DNA from 3 places in the Kitasatospora sp. NPDC004723 genome. Region 3 is predicted to be linked to each of the others. Evidence: riboswitches for the same ligand, from Rfam matches in the RefSeq annotation. Region 3 holds a riboswitch; each other region holds the start of a gene.
What was found. A riboswitch is a leader RNA that binds a small molecule or an ion and turns the genes downstream of it on or off. The one in region 3 is predicted to bind cobalamin.

Region 1: another riboswitch for cobalamin. It lies ahead of metE (5-methyltetrahydropteroyltriglutamate--homocysteine S-methyltransferase); the one in region 3 lies ahead of ABZW10_RS04025 (CoA-acylating methylmalonate-semialdehyde dehydrogenase).
Region 2: another riboswitch for cobalamin. It lies ahead of ABZW10_RS33320 (cobalamin biosynthesis protein); the one in region 3 lies ahead of ABZW10_RS04025 (CoA-acylating methylmalonate-semialdehyde dehydrogenase).

Annotation. Positions count from the first base shown of each region.
Region 1 is NZ_JBEXJT010000019.1:53,125-58,664, reverse strand. It holds gene ABZW10_RS19960 (amidohydrolase) at 1-779, shown strand, start outside; gene ABZW10_RS19955 (TetR/AcrR family transcriptional regulator) at 850-1,551, opposite strand; cobalamin riboswitch at 1,655-1,893, shown strand; gene metE (5-methyltetrahydropteroyltriglutamate--homocysteine S-methyltransferase) at 2,048-4,363, shown strand; gene prpB (methylisocitrate lyase) at 4,480-5,385, opposite strand; gene ABZW10_RS19940 (MmgE/PrpD family protein) at 5,385-5,540, opposite strand, start outside.
Region 2 is NZ_JBEXJT010000053.1:33,507-39,046, reverse strand. It holds gene ABZW10_RS33330 (putative cobaltochelatase) at 1-394, opposite strand, end outside; gene ABZW10_RS33325 (cobyric acid synthase) at 391-1,929, opposite strand; gene ABZW10_RS33320 (cobalamin biosynthesis protein) at 1,926-2,912, opposite strand; cobalamin riboswitch at 2,946-3,158, opposite strand; gene ABZW10_RS33315 (alpha/beta fold hydrolase) at 3,381-4,496, shown strand; gene ABZW10_RS33310 (hypothetical protein) at 4,916-5,540, shown strand, end outside.
Region 3 is NZ_JBEXJT010000002.1:214,996-220,535, forward strand. It holds gene cobF (precorrin-6A synthase (deacetylating)) at 1-432, opposite strand, end outside; gene ABZW10_RS04015 (adenosylcobinamide amidohydrolase) at 717-1,496, shown strand; partial or broken gene ABZW10_RS04020 (CbtA family protein) at 1,572-1,797, shown strand; cobalamin riboswitch at 1,996-2,167, shown strand; gene ABZW10_RS04025 (CoA-acylating methylmalonate-semialdehyde dehydrogenase) at 2,375-3,874, shown strand; gene ABZW10_RS04030 (acyl-CoA dehydrogenase family protein) at 3,871-5,019, shown strand; gene ABZW10_RS04035 (enoyl-CoA hydratase/isomerase family protein) at 5,019-5,540, shown strand, end outside.

The sequences.
Region 1 (5,540 bases), on a different contig from region 3:
CGGTGAAGATCATGCAGGACGGCATCGCGGAGAACTTCACCGCCGCCATGACCAGCCCCTACCTCGACGGCTGCGGCTGCGCGACCGCCAACTCCGGCCTCAGCTTCGTCGATCCGCTCGCCCTGCGCGGGTACGTCACCGACCTGGACGCACTGGACTTCCAGGTGCACTTCCACGCGCTGGGCGACCGGGCGGTGCGCGAGGCGCTGGACGCGGTCGAGGCCGCCCGCACCGCCAACGGCCGGCGCGGCACCCGGCACCACCTGGCGCACCTCCAGGTGGTCCACCCGGACGACGTGCCGCGTTTCGCCCGGCTCGGCGCCGTCGCCAACATCCAGCCGCTGTGGGCGGCGCACGAGCCGCAGATGGACGAGCTGACCATCCCCTTCCTCGGCCCGGAGCGCGCCGCGTGGCAGTACCCGTTCGGCGCGCTCCAGCGGGCGGGCGCCACCCTGGCGGCGGGCAGCGACTGGCCGGTGAGCAGCCCGGACCCGCTGGCCGGACTGCACGTGGCCGTCAACCGGAGGGAGCCGGACGCCACCGACGACCGGGTGTTCCTGCCCGAGCAGCGGCTCGACCTCGCCTCCGCGATCGCCGCCTACACGGCCGGCTCCGCGCATGTGAACGGCGTCGACGACGCGGGGGTGCTCGCCCCGGGCCGGTGGGCCGACCTGGTCGTGCTGGACCGCGACATCCTCACCGGCCCGGCCGACGGGATCGCCGGGGCCCGGGTCCTGCGGACCTACGTCGGCGGCGAGTTGGTCCACGCGGCCGACTGACCCGGCCCGGCCGCCCGGCGCCCGAGCGTCAGCCGTCCGTATCCCCCGCCCGCCCGGCCGGCGGTCGCGCTCAGCGCGCCGCCAGCCGGGCCTCGACGGCGTCCAGCAGCAGGTCCAGTGCGAACGGGTAGCCGCTGCGCCGCATGTCGGCGGCGAGCAGGTGCGCGGTGGCGGCGATGTGCGGGTTGGCCGCGGGGTCGACCCGCGCGTACGAGGCCTGCCAGACCCTCAGGTCCGCCGTCTGCGCGGCGGCGGGCAGGGCGAGCGCGGCGGCGTCCAGCGCGGCGAAGCCGAGGCTCTGGTCGACGAACGCGTGGTAGATCCGCACGGCCTCCGGGTCGGGGAATCCCGCGGTGCGCAGCACGCCGAGGATCGCCTCGACGGCGGCGATCTCGTGGGTGCGCCCGGTGGTGCGGTGGGCGGCGAGCAGGGCGGCCTGCGGGTGGGCCTGGTAGCTGGCGTGGATGCGCAGACCGATCGCCCGCAGGTCCGCCCGCCAGTCCCCGGTGGCCCGCCAGCCCTCCTGGGCGCGGCCGATCAGCTCGTCCGCGACGGCGAGCAGCAGGTCGTCCGCGCTGTGGAAGTAGCGGTAGACGGCGCTGGGATCGGCCCCCAGCGCGGTGCCGAGCCGGCGTACGGTCAGCGCCTCCGCTCCGTGCTGCCCGATCAGCCGCAGGGCCGTGCCGACGATCAGCTCGTGGGAGAGCACCACCCCCTGCTTGGTGGGCCGTCGGCGCCGCCGCTGGGGTTCGGGCACTACGCGTTCGCTCATCCCGGCAGGCTACGACAACGTGCTTGACGTAGCACAGGGGCGCGACGGTACCGCTGGACGGACGTTCGGGGATATCCGGGTGACGGGGCGGCCACCCAGCCTCTAGGCTGGCCGGGCAGCTGGTTCGTCCTGTCCGCCAGACAGGACGTCGTAAGAGGGAACCCGGTGACGCCTTTCGACTGGCCAGTCCGGGACTGCCCCGCAGCGGTGAGTGGGAACGAACGCCGTCATACGCACTGGACCCGGGACGGGTCTGGGAAGCGACGGCCAGTAGGTGTCCGCCCTCGACGAGGGCGGGCGTGCCCGCGAGTCCGAAGACCTGCCCGCTGCCCGTGCGCGACCGATCGCGCGCGGCCATCCCGGTGACCTCGTGGGCGGGTCGGCGTGCAGACCAGGCGGAGCCGTGCGCAGGCGCGGGTGCCCGTCCGGTCCGTCACCCCTTCGTGCCCCCGTGTCGTCGCCGGGTCCAGGAGACAGGCTCGCGAAGGAGAGTCCCTTGACCACGAAGTCCGCGGCCGCGGCGACCACGGCCACCGTCCACGGCTACCCCAGGCAGGGCCGTAACCGGGAACTCAAGAAGGCGATCGAGGGCTACTGGAAGGGCACGGTCACCGCCGACGCCCTCCACACCGCCGCCGCCGGACTGCGCCGGGAGAGCTGGCGCAGGCTCGCCGAGGCCGGCGTCCACGAGGTCCCCACCGGCGACTTCTCGCTCTACGACCACGTGCTCGACACCACCGTCGCCGTCGGCGCGATCCCCGCCCGCCACCGGGCCGCCGTCGAGGCCGACCCGCTCGACGGCTACTTCGCCATGGCGCGCGGCACCCAGGAGGCCGCGCCGCTGGAGATGACCAAGTGGTTCGACACCAACTACCACTACCTGGTGCCCGAACTCGGCCCCGGCACCGCCTTCACCGCGAACTCCGGCAAGCCGGTCGCCGAACTGGCCGAGGCCCTGGCGGCCGGCCACCGGGCCCGCCCGGTGCTGGTCGGCCCGGTCAGCTACCTGCTGCTGGCCAAGCCCGCCCCCGGCGTGGCCGGGGACTTCCAGCCGCTCACCCTGCTGGACCGGCTGCTCCCGGTCTACGCCGAGCTGCTGGCGGACCTGTTCGCGGCCGGCGCCGAGTGGGTCCAGCTCGACGAGCCGGCGCTCGTCCAGGACCGCACCCCGGCCGAGCTGAACGCCGCCGCCCGGGCCTACCGCGACCTCGGCGCCCTCACCGACCGGCCCAAGCTGCTGGTCGCGAGCTACTTCGACCGCCTGGGCGAGGCCCTGCCGGTGCTCGCCAAGGCCCCCGTCGAGGGCCTGGCCCTGGACTTCACCGGACCGGCCGCCGCCAACCTGCACGAGCTCGCGGCCGTCGGCGGACTGCCCGGCAAGCGCCTGGTCGCCGGTGTCGTCGACGGCCGCAACATCTGGATCAACGACCTGGAGCGGTCGCTGGCCACCCTGGCCACCCTGCTCGGCCTGGCCGGCCACGTGGACGTGGCGCCGTCCTGCTCCCTGCTGCACGTGCCGATCGACGCGACCGCCGAGCGCGACCTCGACCCGCAGATCGCCCGCTGGCTCGCCTTCGCCCGGCAGAAGGCCGAGGAGGTCGCCCTGCTCGCCCGCGGCCTGCGCGAGGGCACCGGCGCGATCACCGCCGAACTCGCGGCCAACCGCGCCGACCTGGCCTCCCGCGCCACCTCACCGATCACCCGCGACCCCGCCGTGCGCGCCCGCACCGCCGCCGTCACCGGGGCCGACGCCCGCCGCACCCAGGCCTACCCGCGGCGCGCCGAGGCCCAGCACGCCCGCCTCGGCCTGCCGCTGCTGCCGACCACCACCATCGGCTCCTTCCCGCAGACCGCCGAGCTGCGGGCCGCCCGCGCCGACCTCACCGCCGGGCGGATCGAGGCCGCCGCCTACCGCGAGCGCATCGAGGCCGAGGTCCGCGAGGTGATCGCCTACCAGGAGAAGGCGGGCCTGGACGTCCTCGTGCACGGCGAGCCCGAACGCAACGACATGGTCCAGTACTTCGCCGAACAGCTCACCGGCTACCTCGCCACCCGGCACGGCTGGGTGCAGTCCTACGGCACCCGCTACGTGCGGCCCCCGGTCCTCGCCGGCGACATCTCCCGCCCGCACCCGATGACCGTCGACTGGTACCGCTACGCCCAGGACCTCACCGACCGCCCGGTCAAGGGCATGCTCACCGGCCCGGTCACCATGCTCGCCTGGTCCTTCGTCCGCGACGACCAGCCGCTCGCCGACACCGCCCGCCAGGTGGCGCTGGCCCTGCGCGACGAGGTGACCGACCTGGAGGCCGCCGGCGCCGCCGTCGTCCAGGTCGACGAACCCGCGCTGCGCGAGACCCTGCCGCTGCGCACCGCCGACCGCCCGGCCTACCTGGAGTGGGCCACCGAGGCCTTCCGGCTCGCCACCTCGGGCGTGCGCGCCGACACCCAGATCCACACCCACATGTGCTACGCCGAGTTCGGCGCGATCATGACCGCGATCGACGACCTCGACGCCGACGTCATCTCCCTGGAGGCCACCCGCTCCCACATGGAGGTGGCCGGCGAACTGGCCGCCGCCGGCTACCCGCGCGAGGTCGGCCCCGGCGTCTGGGACATCCACTCCCCGCGCGTGCCGAGCACGGAGGAGGCCGAGCGGCTGCTGCGCGCCGGGCTGGCGGCGATCCCCGCCGAACGGCTCTGGGTCAACCCCGACTGCGGCCTGAAGACCCGCGGCTGGACCGAGGCCCGCGCCTCCCTGGAGAGCCTGGTCACCGCGGCCCGCCGCCTGCGCGAGGAACTCGCCGGCTGACGCACAGCCGGGAGGGCGGGCGCCCGGTGTGCCCGCCCTCCCGGCCGTCGTGGTCCGGGTCGCCCGTACCGGTGCCGATGACGTCGAGGTGCGCTCGGGGGTGCTGCTGCCGCCCGTCAGGCGCCCGGCGGCAGGGTGGCGTCGAGGACGGCCGTGTCGAAGGCCGTGTAGTCGGCGTAGCCGAGGAGTTCGTAGAGCCGGGAGCGGGTCTGCATCCGGGGGAGCAGGGCGGCCTGGGTGCCGTCGGCGGCGAGGGTGCGCAGTCCGTCCTCCATGGCGCCCATGGCCAGGCGCAGCAGGGTGACGGGGTAGAGCGCGATGTCGTAGCCGAGGTCCTGCAGGGTGCGGGCGTCCAGCAGCGGGCCCTTGCCGAACTCGGTCATGTTGGCGAGCAGCGGGACGTCCACGGCCTTGCGGAACGCCTCGAACTCGGCCTCACCGGCGAGGGCTTCGGGGAAGACCGCGTCGGCCCCGGCGTCCACGTAGGCCTTGGCCCGGTCGATCGCCGCGGCCAGGCCCTCGACCGCGCGGGCGTCGGTGCGGGCCATCAGCAGGAAGCCGGGGTCGCGCCGGGCGTCGACGGCGGCCCGCAGCCGGCGGGCCATCTCCTCGCGCGGTACGACCGTCTTGCCGTCGAGGTGGCCGCAGCGCTTGGGGGCGACCTGGTCCTCCAGGTGCAGCCCGGCCAGGCCCGCGTCCTCCATCAGCTGGACGGTGCGGGCGGCGTTCAGCGGTCCGCCGAAGCCGGTGTCGGCGTCGACGAGCACGGGCAGGTCGGTGACCCGGGTGGTCTGCTGGGCGCGGGCGGCGACCTCGGTGGCGGTGGTCAGGCCGATGTCGGGCAGGCCGAGGTCGGCGGCGAGCACGGCGCCGGAGAGGTAGGCGGCCTCGAAGCCGAGGTCCTGGACCAGCCGGGCGGTGAGCGGGTTGAGCGCGCCCGGCACGGTCAGCAGCCGTCCGGTGGAGAGCCGTTCACGCAGGGCGCGGCGGCGCTGGGCGGGCGTGGTGCGGGTGTGCAGCATCAGAACAGGCCCTTCGGCAGGGTCTCGTCGTACTCGCGCACGGCCGGGGTGTCGACGGCGGGGAACAGCTCGTCGAGGTCGGTGGCACGCAGTTCGGCGAGGTTGTCGGCGGCGTCCAGGAAGCGGCCCTGGGCAGCGGGGGTGACGAGGCCCTC
Region 2 (5,540 bases), on a different contig from region 3:
GGTGCGCCTGGGCGAGCAGGCCCGGCTCGTAGGCCTTGACGCCCTCGGCGAGCGCCCGCTCCAGGTCCAGCGAGCCGACGATGCGGTCCTCGGAGACGCCGACCGGCAGCTCGACCAGCCGGGCGGGGCGCTCGGAGACCGGGGCGCCGGCGTGCGCGCCGTCCGGGCACTGCGGGTCCGGCGCCGCCGGGTCGCAGGCGAAGCGGCAGCCGTCGACGGTCGCGATGGACGGCAGCAGCCCGGCCAGCGCGCGCACCATGGTCGACTTGGCGGTGCCCTTCTCACCGCGCACCAGCACCCCGCCGACCGCCGGGGAGACGGCGTTCAGCAGCAGGCCGAGCCGCAGGTCGGCCATGCCGACGATCGCGGTGAACGGGTAACGGACGTCACTCATGCAGTCTCCCCAGGGGCCCCGGGCGGAAGGAACGGCAGCGATCCGGCCGCCGGCACCCCGCCCTCGATCAGCTTCCACAACGCGTCGGTGTCCGCGTGCTCCTCGATCAGCTCGCCCAGCCGGTCCAGCCGGGCCTCCCGCGCGTCGGCGAACGAGGTGTCCGGCGCGGGGACGAAGGCCCGGCCGGCGGCCTGCGCGACGTCGCGCAGCAGCGCCCGCCGGAAGCCGTCGTTCTCCAGCGCGCCGTGCCAGGTGGTTCCCCACACCTGGCCCACCCGGCAGCCGTCCAGGCCGTGTCCGTGGCCATCGGAGATGAACGGCTCCCCGCCGTCCACCGCGACGACGCCGTGATGGATCTCGTAGCCCTCGACCCGCTCCCCGTACGCCTCGCCGACCGGCCGGCCGAGCACCTTCTCCGCGCCGAACCGCACCCGCGTCGGCAGCAGCCCGAGGCCGTCCACCGCGCCCGCCTTCGACTCGACCTCGTCCACGATCGAGCGCGCCAGCATCTGGTAGCCGCCGCAGACGCCGAGCAGCGGCCGCCCGGCCGCCGCCCGCGCCTTGAGCACCGGTTCGAGGCCGCGCTCGCGCAGCCAGCCGAGGTCGGCGACGGTGGACCGGGTGCCGGGCAGCACGACGAGGTCGGCGTCGGCCAGCTCCTCCGGCCGGGTGGCCCAGCGGACCAGTACGCCGGGCTCCTGGGCGAGCGCGTCCAGGTCGGTGAAGTTGGACAGCCGGGGGAAGCGCAGCACGGCCACCCGCAGCACGTCCGCGCCGAGCGGGCCGCGCGCGGCGGTCCGGTCGACGACGGTGGACAGGTCGAGCGAGTCCTCGGCGTCCAGCCACAGGTCCGGCAGCATCGGCAGGGTGCCGAGCACCGGACGGCCGGTCAGCTCGCGCAGCATCTCCAGCCCGGGGGCGAGCAGCCGCGCGTCGCCGCGGAACTTGTTGACGAACCAGCCCGCCACGTGCCGCTGGTCCTCCGCCGACAGCAGCGCCAGCGTCCCGTACATCGCGGCGAACACGCCGCCGCGGTCGATGTCGCCGACCACGACGACCGGCAGCCCGGCGGCGGTGGCCAGGCCCATGTTGGCGATGTCGCGGTCGCGCAGGTTGATCTCGGCGGGCGAGCCCGCGCCCTCGCAGACCACCACGTCGAAGCGGGCGCGCAGGTCCGCCAGGCACTCCAGGGCGCGTTCCAGCAGCACCGGCTTGCGCTCGCGGTAGTCCAGCGCGCCGACCTCGGCGACCGGACGGCCCAGCAGGACCACCTGGCTGCGGCCGTCGGCGCCGGGCTTGAGCAGCACCGGGTTCATCGCCGCCTCCGGCTCGACCCGGGCCGCCTGGGCCTGCATCGCCTGGGCGCGGCCGATCTCGGCGCCGTCCGCGGTGACGAAGGAGTTCAGCGACATGTTCTGCGCCTTGAACGGCGCGACCGCGACTCCCTGCCGGGCCAGCCAGCGGCAGATGCCCGCGGTGACCACGCTCTTGCCGGCGTCCGAGGTCGTCCCGGCGACCAGCAGTGCCTTGCTCATGCCCTGCCCCTCCGCATCCCGTCCAGGGCCGCCCGGAGCAGCACGTGCCCGGCGACCGTCGTACCCAGGGCCAGCGCGCCCACCCGTCGGGAGAGCACGCAGGCCCGCTCGATGTCGTCCACCCCGACGGGGCGCAGCTCCCGGCCCAGCACGGGACGGTGCTCGACCCTCTCGCCGTACCGGAGCGTGCCGCCGAGGCGTACGCCCACCGCGCCGGCGAAGGCCGACTCGGCCTGGCCGGCGTTCGGGCTGGGGTGCGCCGAGCCGTCGCGCCGCCAGACCCGCCAGGCGGTGCGCGGTTCGGGGGCGGCGGCCACCGCCAGCAGCGCGGTCAGCCGCGCGCCGGGCCAGCCGGCCACGTCGTCCAGCCGTGCCGAGGCCCAGCCGAACCGGGCGTAGCGGGGCGAGCGGTGACCGACCATCGCGTCCAGGGTGTTCACCGCGCGGAACGCCAGCAGGCCCGGGGTGCCCGCGAGACCGCCCCAGACCAGGGCGTTGACCACGGCGTCGGCGGTGTTCTCGGCCACCGACTCGACGACCGCGCGGGCCAGCTGCGGCCCGTCCAGCGCGCTCGGGTCGCGCCCGCACAGGTGCGGCAGCCGCTCCCGGGCCGCCGTCAGGTCGCCGGCCGCCAGCGAACGGCCGATGGTGCGGGCCTCCCGGGTCAGCGAGGTGCCGCCGAGCACCGTCCAGGTCGCGGCGGCGGCGAGGGCGGCCCGGCCGAGCGGACGGTGGGCCAGCAGCCGGTCGGCGGCGAGCGCGCCGGCCGCGACGGTGCCCACGGCGACGGCGGTGAAGGCGGCTCCGGCGGCGCGGTGGTCGCGCCAGAGCCGGCGTTCCAGCCGGCCGGCGGCGGAACCGAAGCCGGCCACCGGGTGGCCGCGGCGCGGGTCGCCGAAGCGGGCGTCGGCCAGGAAGCCGGCGACGGCGCCGGCGCCGAACACGGTGGCCCGGCACAGCGGGCGCACGGCAGGGCGCAGCATCGCGTGCGTGTCCTCACTCAGGGTCCGCGCCCTGGATCGACGAACCGGGGGCGAGAGTCTCCTGGCTTCCGGGTCGAACGCACACCCCGGGCCTTCCAGCGGCTTCTGACGGCCCGCCGTGGCGTGTTCCGGTCGTGCTCCCCGGTGACAGTGGCGGGACCGCGCCGGACTCGCACCGGCTTCCTCTGCATGCCTCCGTATTGGCTGAAGGATCCCATCACGGGCCCGAACCGGGAGTCAACCGAGGTCGCGGCGGGTGTTGGTCACACCTCGGGCGCCCCCGTCATGCCAGTGTGATTTTCCTCCCGGAACAACCCGTACGGCCGTGTCCTACTGGCTTCCCTGCGCCCGCGCGGGTGGACTGAGGGGTGGGTCCGGGCAGCGGTCCGGACAGCGGACCGGACGCCGAGCCGGACCACCGAGCCAGACACGACCACCGAGCCAGACACCGAGCACCGGGGAGCGAGTATGCGTTGGGGAATCGCGGCCACCGTGGCGGCCGCCGCCGTCGGCACCGGGGCCGCCGTGCTGGTGATCGGCCGCCGGGCGTCCGAGCGGATGGTCCGCCCGGCCGAGGAGGCCCGCGCCCGCAGCGGCCCGGTGCTCGTCCGCGGTCTCGGCGCCGGCGAGGCCACCTTCACCCGCACCCCCGTGAGCGAGCGTCCCGGCCGCTGGGCGGTCGAGTGGGGCGAGGACGGCCACGCGGTCGTCGAGGAGGTCCTGCACCGCGACGGGCAGGGCGTCACCCGCCGCCTGGTGCGCGCCGACCGCGGCACCCTCACCCCCGGCACCGAGGTCCGCTTCACCCCCCGGGTCCACCTCGGCGACCCGGGGCAGGCGCTCGGCCTGCCGTTCGCCGAGACCGCCGTCGAGGGCGAGCTCGGCGCGATGCCCGCCTGGCGGCTGGACGGCAAGCGCGGCACTTGGGTGGTCCTGGTGCACGGCCCCGGCGCCGACCGCGCGCAGACCCTGCCCGTCCTGTCCGAGCTGCGACGCCTGGGCCTGCCCGTGCTCGCCGTCACCTACCGCGGCGACGCCGGCGCGCCCGCCTCCCCGGACGGCCTCGGCCACTTCGGCGAGACCGAGTGGCGGGACGTCGAGGCGGCGGTGCGCACCGCCCTGGACGCCGGCGCGGGCCGGGTCGTCCTCTACGGCTGGTCGCTCGGCGCCACGATGGTCCTGCACACCGCGGCCCGCTCGGACCTCGCCCCCTCGATCAGCAGCCTCGTCCTGGACTCGCCGGTGCTGGACTGGCCGGCCACCGCCCGCCGGGACGCCGCCCGGGCCGGCTTCCGGGGCGCGGCGGCCGAACTCGGCGCGCTCGCGGCCGAGGGCCGCACCGGCGTGGATCTGGCCGACTTCGCCCGCCTGGCGGAGGGTGCCGACCTGCGGGTGCCCACCCTGGTGCTGCACGGCCCCGACGACCCGGTGGCCCCGTTCGCCGCGGCCGAGCGCCTCGCCCACCGCCGCCCGGACGTGGTCAACCTCCAGGCCTTCCCCGGCGGCGACCACGCCGCGCTGTGGAACACCGACCCGGACCGTTACGCCGAGACCCTCCGCCGCTGGCTCACGCCGTTCTGCTGACGCGCTTCCGCCCCCCCTCGCGGGTGGATTCCGAGGCGCACCCGTTCCGTGTGGCATGAACCCGCCACATAGATCAAGCCAGCCGGTTTGGCCTCTGTTGCCCGATCTTGTCGAGCCCCCGCGCCCCCCGTCCGCCCCCCGCGGACAACCGGATGTGACAGATGGCCGGTACAAGGGGAAGACTGCTCGACGTGACGTCTCGGAATCCGCGCGACCGTGATGCCCCGCTCCCGCCGACGATCGGTACCGGTGCGACGGTGACCCGTCTCCCCGGAACGGCCCACCGCACCGCCGGCGCCAGGCCGGGGGCCCCGGGCGTACCCCGCCGACGAGGCCCCGCCCCCGCACCCGGCCGTGGCCGGGTCCCCGTTCCGGAGGGCTTCCCCGCCCCCGCCGAACTCGCTCCGCTGGCCCGCCGCATGCTGGTCGACGCCGTCCGGATCGCCCGCTGGGCCGGCGATCTCGACGAGGTCGACAAGCGCGGCGAACTGCTGCCCGACGACGCCCGCGCCGCCGGCCGCGCGCTCGCCATGACGGTGGGCGCCGCTGCCAAGGCGTGGGGCCAGGCCCTGCTGGTCGGCCTGGTCGAGGCCCGGGACGGCGGCGCCGGCCCCGGCTGGCGCCTGCACGCCTGGGAGCACGACGACGAGGCGGTGGTCCGCGGCTGGTCGGCGCTGTTCGACGCCTGGACGCTGCTCGCCCCGGTCCCGCCCGCCGCCCTGCGCGGCGTCTTCGCGGTGCTCGCCGGGCAGGCCGTCGACCAGGCGCCGCAGCTGCTCTCCTTCCTCCATCTGGTGGACGGCCCGGTGGCCGACGCCGAGCTGCTGGAACTGCTGCGGCGCGGCCTGGACGAGCGCCGGGTCGGCGGCGGCGAGGGCACCTTCGGCCTCTCGCCCGTCCCGCACGCGGCCTCCGCCGTCTCCGCCGTGCGCGGCACCTGCCGCGAGCCGCAGATCGACACCCCGGCCTCGCCGGCCGACGTCGCCGCCGTCCTGGACTGGATGCTGGACGGCCTGGCCGCCGTCGGCGCGCTGGTCCGCCGGG
Region 3 (5,540 bases):
GCTGCTGATCCCGGGCACGACCTCGTAGCGGAACGCGCCCGGGTCGGCGGTCAGGACCTCGTCGAGGACGGCGGTCACGCTGTCGTACAGGCTCGGGTCGCCCCAGACCAGGAGCGCGCCCGTGCCGTCCGGGCCGAGTTCCTCGGCGACGAGCCGACCGACCAGCTCGGCCCGACGCCGGCGCCAGTCCTCGACGGCCTCGGTGTACGCCGGGGTGCTCCGGTCGCGCTCGGCGTCCGGTACCTCGACCACGCGATGACCGGGTCGGGCGTGCTCCTCGATCATCCGCCGCCGCAGGCGCATGAGGTCCTGGCGCTGCTCGTTCTTGTCGAGGAGGAGGAAGACGTCGGTGCGGGCGAAGGCCTTGACCGCCTGCAGGGTGAGGTGGTCCGGGTCGCCCGCACCGATGCCGATGACGATGATCTGCCGCATGACCGCGATTCTGCCGGATCCCGGACCCGGCGGCCGCCGGCATCGGCCGCGACCGGACACCGCCCCGCGGGCCGCGCCACCTGCGGATTCCTCGTAGGGAGCGGGTGGGTTCCGGCGAATTCGGCGAACCGGAGGCAGTGATACGTTCGCGGATACGGGCGGGGGAGGAACGGCTGCGGATGCTGCGGGCCGCTGGAATCCCCGGCCGCCCCGGCTGCCCCGGCCGGCAGCCACCGCGCGCCCGAGAGCCGGGGGAGGGCTGGGCGGATCCCGATTGCCGAGAGGTGAGTACCACGGACAGCTTCGTGCCGGAGCAGCGGCCACCCGTCGTCCTGCGGCGCGCCCGGACGGAGGACGGCTCGTGCCGCCACCAGTTGGTGTGGGAGGCCGGCCCGGGGTGGCGGATGGTCAGCAGTGCCGTCCTGGGCGGGGGACTCGGCGAGCGCGCTTGGGTGCTGAACGCCCAGGTCAGGTCCGGCTACTCCCGCATGGACCCCGATCGGCACCTGGCGGAGCTCGCGGCGGCCGAAGGCCTGAGCGGGCCGGGCGTCGGCCTGATGACCGCCGCCGAGGTCGACGACTGCACGTGGAGCGAGGACGGTGGCGTCGTTGCCCTGGTGACGACCGGCATCGGGGTCCCGACGTGGGCCGCTGACCCCGCCGCGTCGGTGCCCGTCCTGTTCGCGCCGGGCGCGTTCGTTCCCGGAACGATCAACATCCTCGCGGTGGTGCCGGCCCCAGTGACCGACGGCGGTCTGGTCAACCTGCTCGCGACGGCCACCGAGGCCAAGGTGCAAGCCCTTTTGGAGGCCGGGTACGACTGTTCCGGGACGCCGTCCGACGCGGTGTGCGTGGCCGTCCGCACACCGGACACGCCCGCGGCGGCCGACCCGTTCGGCGGCCCGCGCTCCGTGTGGGGTTCCCGGCTGGCCCGTGCCGTGCACCGAGCCGTGCTCGACGGGGCTGAGCGCGACCGCCGGCGGCGGGACCGTGGACCTGCCGTACCCCATCAGGGGCCGAGCCCCGAGTGCTGCCGCGAGAACGTCCTGCACGTCGGCCGGTGAGCGGGGCGGGCGATGAGCCGTCCGCAGGAGCCTCAGGACGACCGGCCGGGGTGCGCGACCCAGGAGCCGTCGAAACCGTTCCTCAAGTACCCGGCGATGCCGCCGGCGGTCGGCAACCCGGACACCATCGGGAAGCGCACCGCGCTGTTCTTCCTGATGATCGCGCTCAGCGTGCTGATCGGCGTCGCCGCGGTGATCCTCGGCAAGCGCCTGGCTCCGCGTCTGAGGCACCTGGAACGCCGTCGTCGCGGCCGGCCTCGGCTACGCCGTGGTGATGGCCGTGCTCGCCCTCGTCCTGCCGGACAACGTCGTGCGCGGTCGCGTTGCGGGGCCGCTGCACCGCTCGGTGGGTTCGGTGCCAGAGGTGGGGCAGGTCGCCGGGGTCTGCGCACGCGCACCGGTCACTTGGGGGTGCCTGCTCCGCGCGCCGGGCGGCGGAGGGGTCGGGCGTTTCACGGGCGAGTGGCGCTCTGGACTTACTAGGACGTCCAACTATATGGTCGTGGACAAGGCCCGCAGTGCAGGGAAGCCGGTGTGACTCCGGCACGGTCCCGCCACTGTGACCGGGGAGTGCGTCGCCGCAGTACCAGCCACTGGCAGCCAGCCGGGAAGGCCGGGTGACGTGCACTGATCCGGGAGTCAGGATACCGACTGCGGGTGTTCCGTGTTGTCCACGAGGATGGAGCAAACACGCATGGCACCGGTCTGCGCTCTTCCCGACCCTGGTGATCCTGCGACGGCTGCGGCACGCCCGTCACCCTGACGGCCCGCCGCGCCCGGCAGCCCCTCACGCCCCCGCCCGCCCGGGCGCCGTGCGGGCGTCCGCCGTGCGCCCCTCCCTCGGATCCTCCTGACGCCCTGACGAGAGCAGGTTCGTGATGGTCCGTGAACTGACCCACTTCTTCGCCGGCAAGCCCCTCGCCGGCACCTCCGGTCGCTTCGGCGACGTGTACGACCCCAACACCGGGCGCGTCCAGGCCCGGGTTCCGCTGGCGTCCCGCGCCGAGGCCGAGGCCGTGATCGCCGACGCGGCGCAGGCCCAGCCCGCCTGGGCGGCCTGGAACCCGCAGCGCCGCGCCCGGGTGCTGCTGCGCTTCCTCCAGCTGGTCGAGCGGGAGAAGGACGAACTCGCCCGGCTGCTCTCCGCAGAGCACGGCAAGACCGTCGCCGACGCCCACGGCGACCTCCAACGCGGCCTGGAGGTCGTGGAGTTCGCCGCCGGGATCCCGCACCTGCTGAAGGGCGAGTTCACCGACAACGCCGGGACCGGCATCGACGTGTACTCGATGCGCCAGCCGCTCGGCGTCGTTGCCGGCATCACCCCGTTCAACTTCCCGGCGATGATCCCGCTCTGGAAGGCCGCGCCCGCGCTGGCCTGCGGCAACGCCTTCGTCCTCAAGCCCTCCGAGCGCGACCCCTCGGTGCCGCTGCGGCTCGCCGAGCTGTTCCTGGAGGCGGGACTGCCGCCGGGCGTGCTCAACGTGGTCAACGGTGACAAGGAGGCCGTGGACACCCTGCTGGAGGACCCGCGCGTCCAGGCGGTCGGTTTCGTCGGCTCCACCCCGGTCGCGCAGTACGTCTACGCGACGGCCGCCGCGCACGGCAAGCGCGCGCAGTGCTTCGGCGGCGCCAAGAACCACATGATCGTCATGCCGGACGCCGACCTCGACCAGGCCGCGGACGCCCTGATCGGCGCCGGCTACGGGTCGGCGGGCGAGCGGTGCATGGCCATCTCGGTGGCGGTGCCGGTGGGGGAGGAGACCGCCGACGCGCTGGTGGCCAAGCTGGTGGAGCGGATCGGCGCGCTCAAGGTCGGCCGATCCGACGACCCGGCGGCGGACTTCGGACCGCTGGTCGGGCGCGATGCCCTGGATCGGGTCCGCGGCTATCTGGAGGCCGGCGTCCAGGAAGGTGCCGAACTCGTCGTCGACGGACGGGACTTCCGGCTGGAGGGCCACGAGGACGGCTACTTCCTCGGCGCCTCGCTCTTCGACCGGGTCACACCGGGCATGCGGATCTACCGGGAGGAGATCTTCGGGCCCGTGCTCACGGTCGTCCGGGCCGCCGACTACGAGGAGGCGCTGCGCCTGCCCAGCGAGCACGAGTTCGGCAACGGCGTGGCCATCTTCACCCGGGACGGCGACACCGCGCGCGACTTCACCCGCCGGGTGAACACCGGCATGGTCGGCGTCAACGTCCCCATCCCGGTGCCGGTCGCCTACCACACCTTCGGCGGCTGGAAGCGCTCCGGGTTCGGCGACCTCAACCAGCACGGCCCGGACTCGATCCGCTTCTACACCCGCACCCGCACGGTGACCTCGCGCTGGCCCTCCGGGGTCAAGGAGGGCGCCAGCTTCACCATCCCGACGATGGGCTGAGCGCCGTGCACGATCTCACCGACGAACAGCGAGCCGTCGCCCGGGCCGTCCGGGCCTTCGCCGACGAGCACCTCGCCCCGCACGCGGTGGAGTGGGACCAGGCCAAGCACTTCCCGGTGGACGTGCTGCGCAAGGCCGCGGACCTCGGTCTGGGCGGCGTCTACGCTCGCGAGGACACCGGGGGTTCCGAACTCACCCGCCTGGACGGGGTGGTGGCCTTCGAGGCGCTGGCCACGGGCTGCCCCTCGATCGCGGCCTACCTGTCGATCCACAACATGGTCGTCTGGATGGTCGACCGCTACGGCACCGACGGGCAGCGCTCGCGCCGGCTGCCCCCGCTCTGCTCGGCCGAGCACCTGGCCAGCTACTGCCTGACCGAGCCGGATGCCGGATCCGACGCGGCGGCGCTCAGCACCCGCGCGGTGCGCGAGGGCGACAACTGGGTGCTGGACGGCGTCAAGCAGTTCATCTCCGGCGCGGGAACCTCCCAGGTCTACCTGGTCATGGCCCGCACCGGCGGCCCGGGACCGCAGGGCATCTCGGCGTTCCTGGTGGACCGGGAGGACCCCGGGCTGTCGTTCGGCGGCAACGAGCGGAAGATGGGCTGGAACGCCCAGCCGACCCGGCAGGTGCTGCTGGACGGGGTGCGGCTGCCCGCCGACCGGCTGCTCGGCGCGGAGGGGGAGGGCTTCCGGATCGCGATGAGCGGGCTCAACGGCGGCCGGCTCGGCATCGCCGCCTGCTCGCTCGGCGGGGCCCAGAGCGCGCTGGAGCGGACCGTGGCCTTCCTCGCCGAGCGGGAGGCGTTCGGCACCCGACTGCTCCATGCCCAGGCGCTCCAGTTCCGGCTGGCCGACATGGCCACCGAACTGGAGGCCGCCCGGGCCCTGGTCCGGCGGGCCGCCGATGCCCTGGACCGCGGGGACGCCCGGGCGCCGCAGCTGTGCGCGATGGCCAAGCGCCACGCCACCGACACCGGCTTCGAGGTCGCCAACCAGGCGCTCCAACTCCACGGCGGCTACGGCTACCTGGCGGAGTACGGCATCGAGAAGATCGTCCGCGACCTGCGGGTGCACCAGATCCTGGAAGGGACCAACGAGATCATGCGCGTCATCGTCGCCCGCGGCCTGACCGGAGCCGCGTGATGAGCGACAGCACCACCGACGAGGTTCTGGTCCGGCGCGAGGGGCGGGCCGGGCTGATCGTCCTCAACCGCCCGTCAGCCCTCAACGCCCTCACCCACGCCATGGTGCGACGGATCGCCGCCGCCCTGGACGCGTGGGAGCACGACGACCGGGTCGCCACCGTCGTCATCACCGGTGCGGGCGAGCGGGCGTTCTGCGCCGGGGGCGACATCGTCGCCATCCACCGCGCCGCCACCGGCGGTGACGCGGCAGCCGTCGAGGACTTCTGGCGCGACGAGTACCGGCTCAACGCCCGGATCGCCCGCTACCCCAAGCCCTACGTGGCGATGATGAACGGCATCGTGATGGGCGGCGGGGTCGGCGTCTCCGCCCACGGCAGCGTCCGGATCGTCACCGAGAGCACCCGGGTCGCGATGCCGGAGGCCGGCATCGGCTTCGTCCCCGACGTCGGCGGCACCTACCTGCTCGCCCTCGCGCCCGGCGAACTCGGCACCCACCTGGCCCTCACGGCGGGGTCGGCC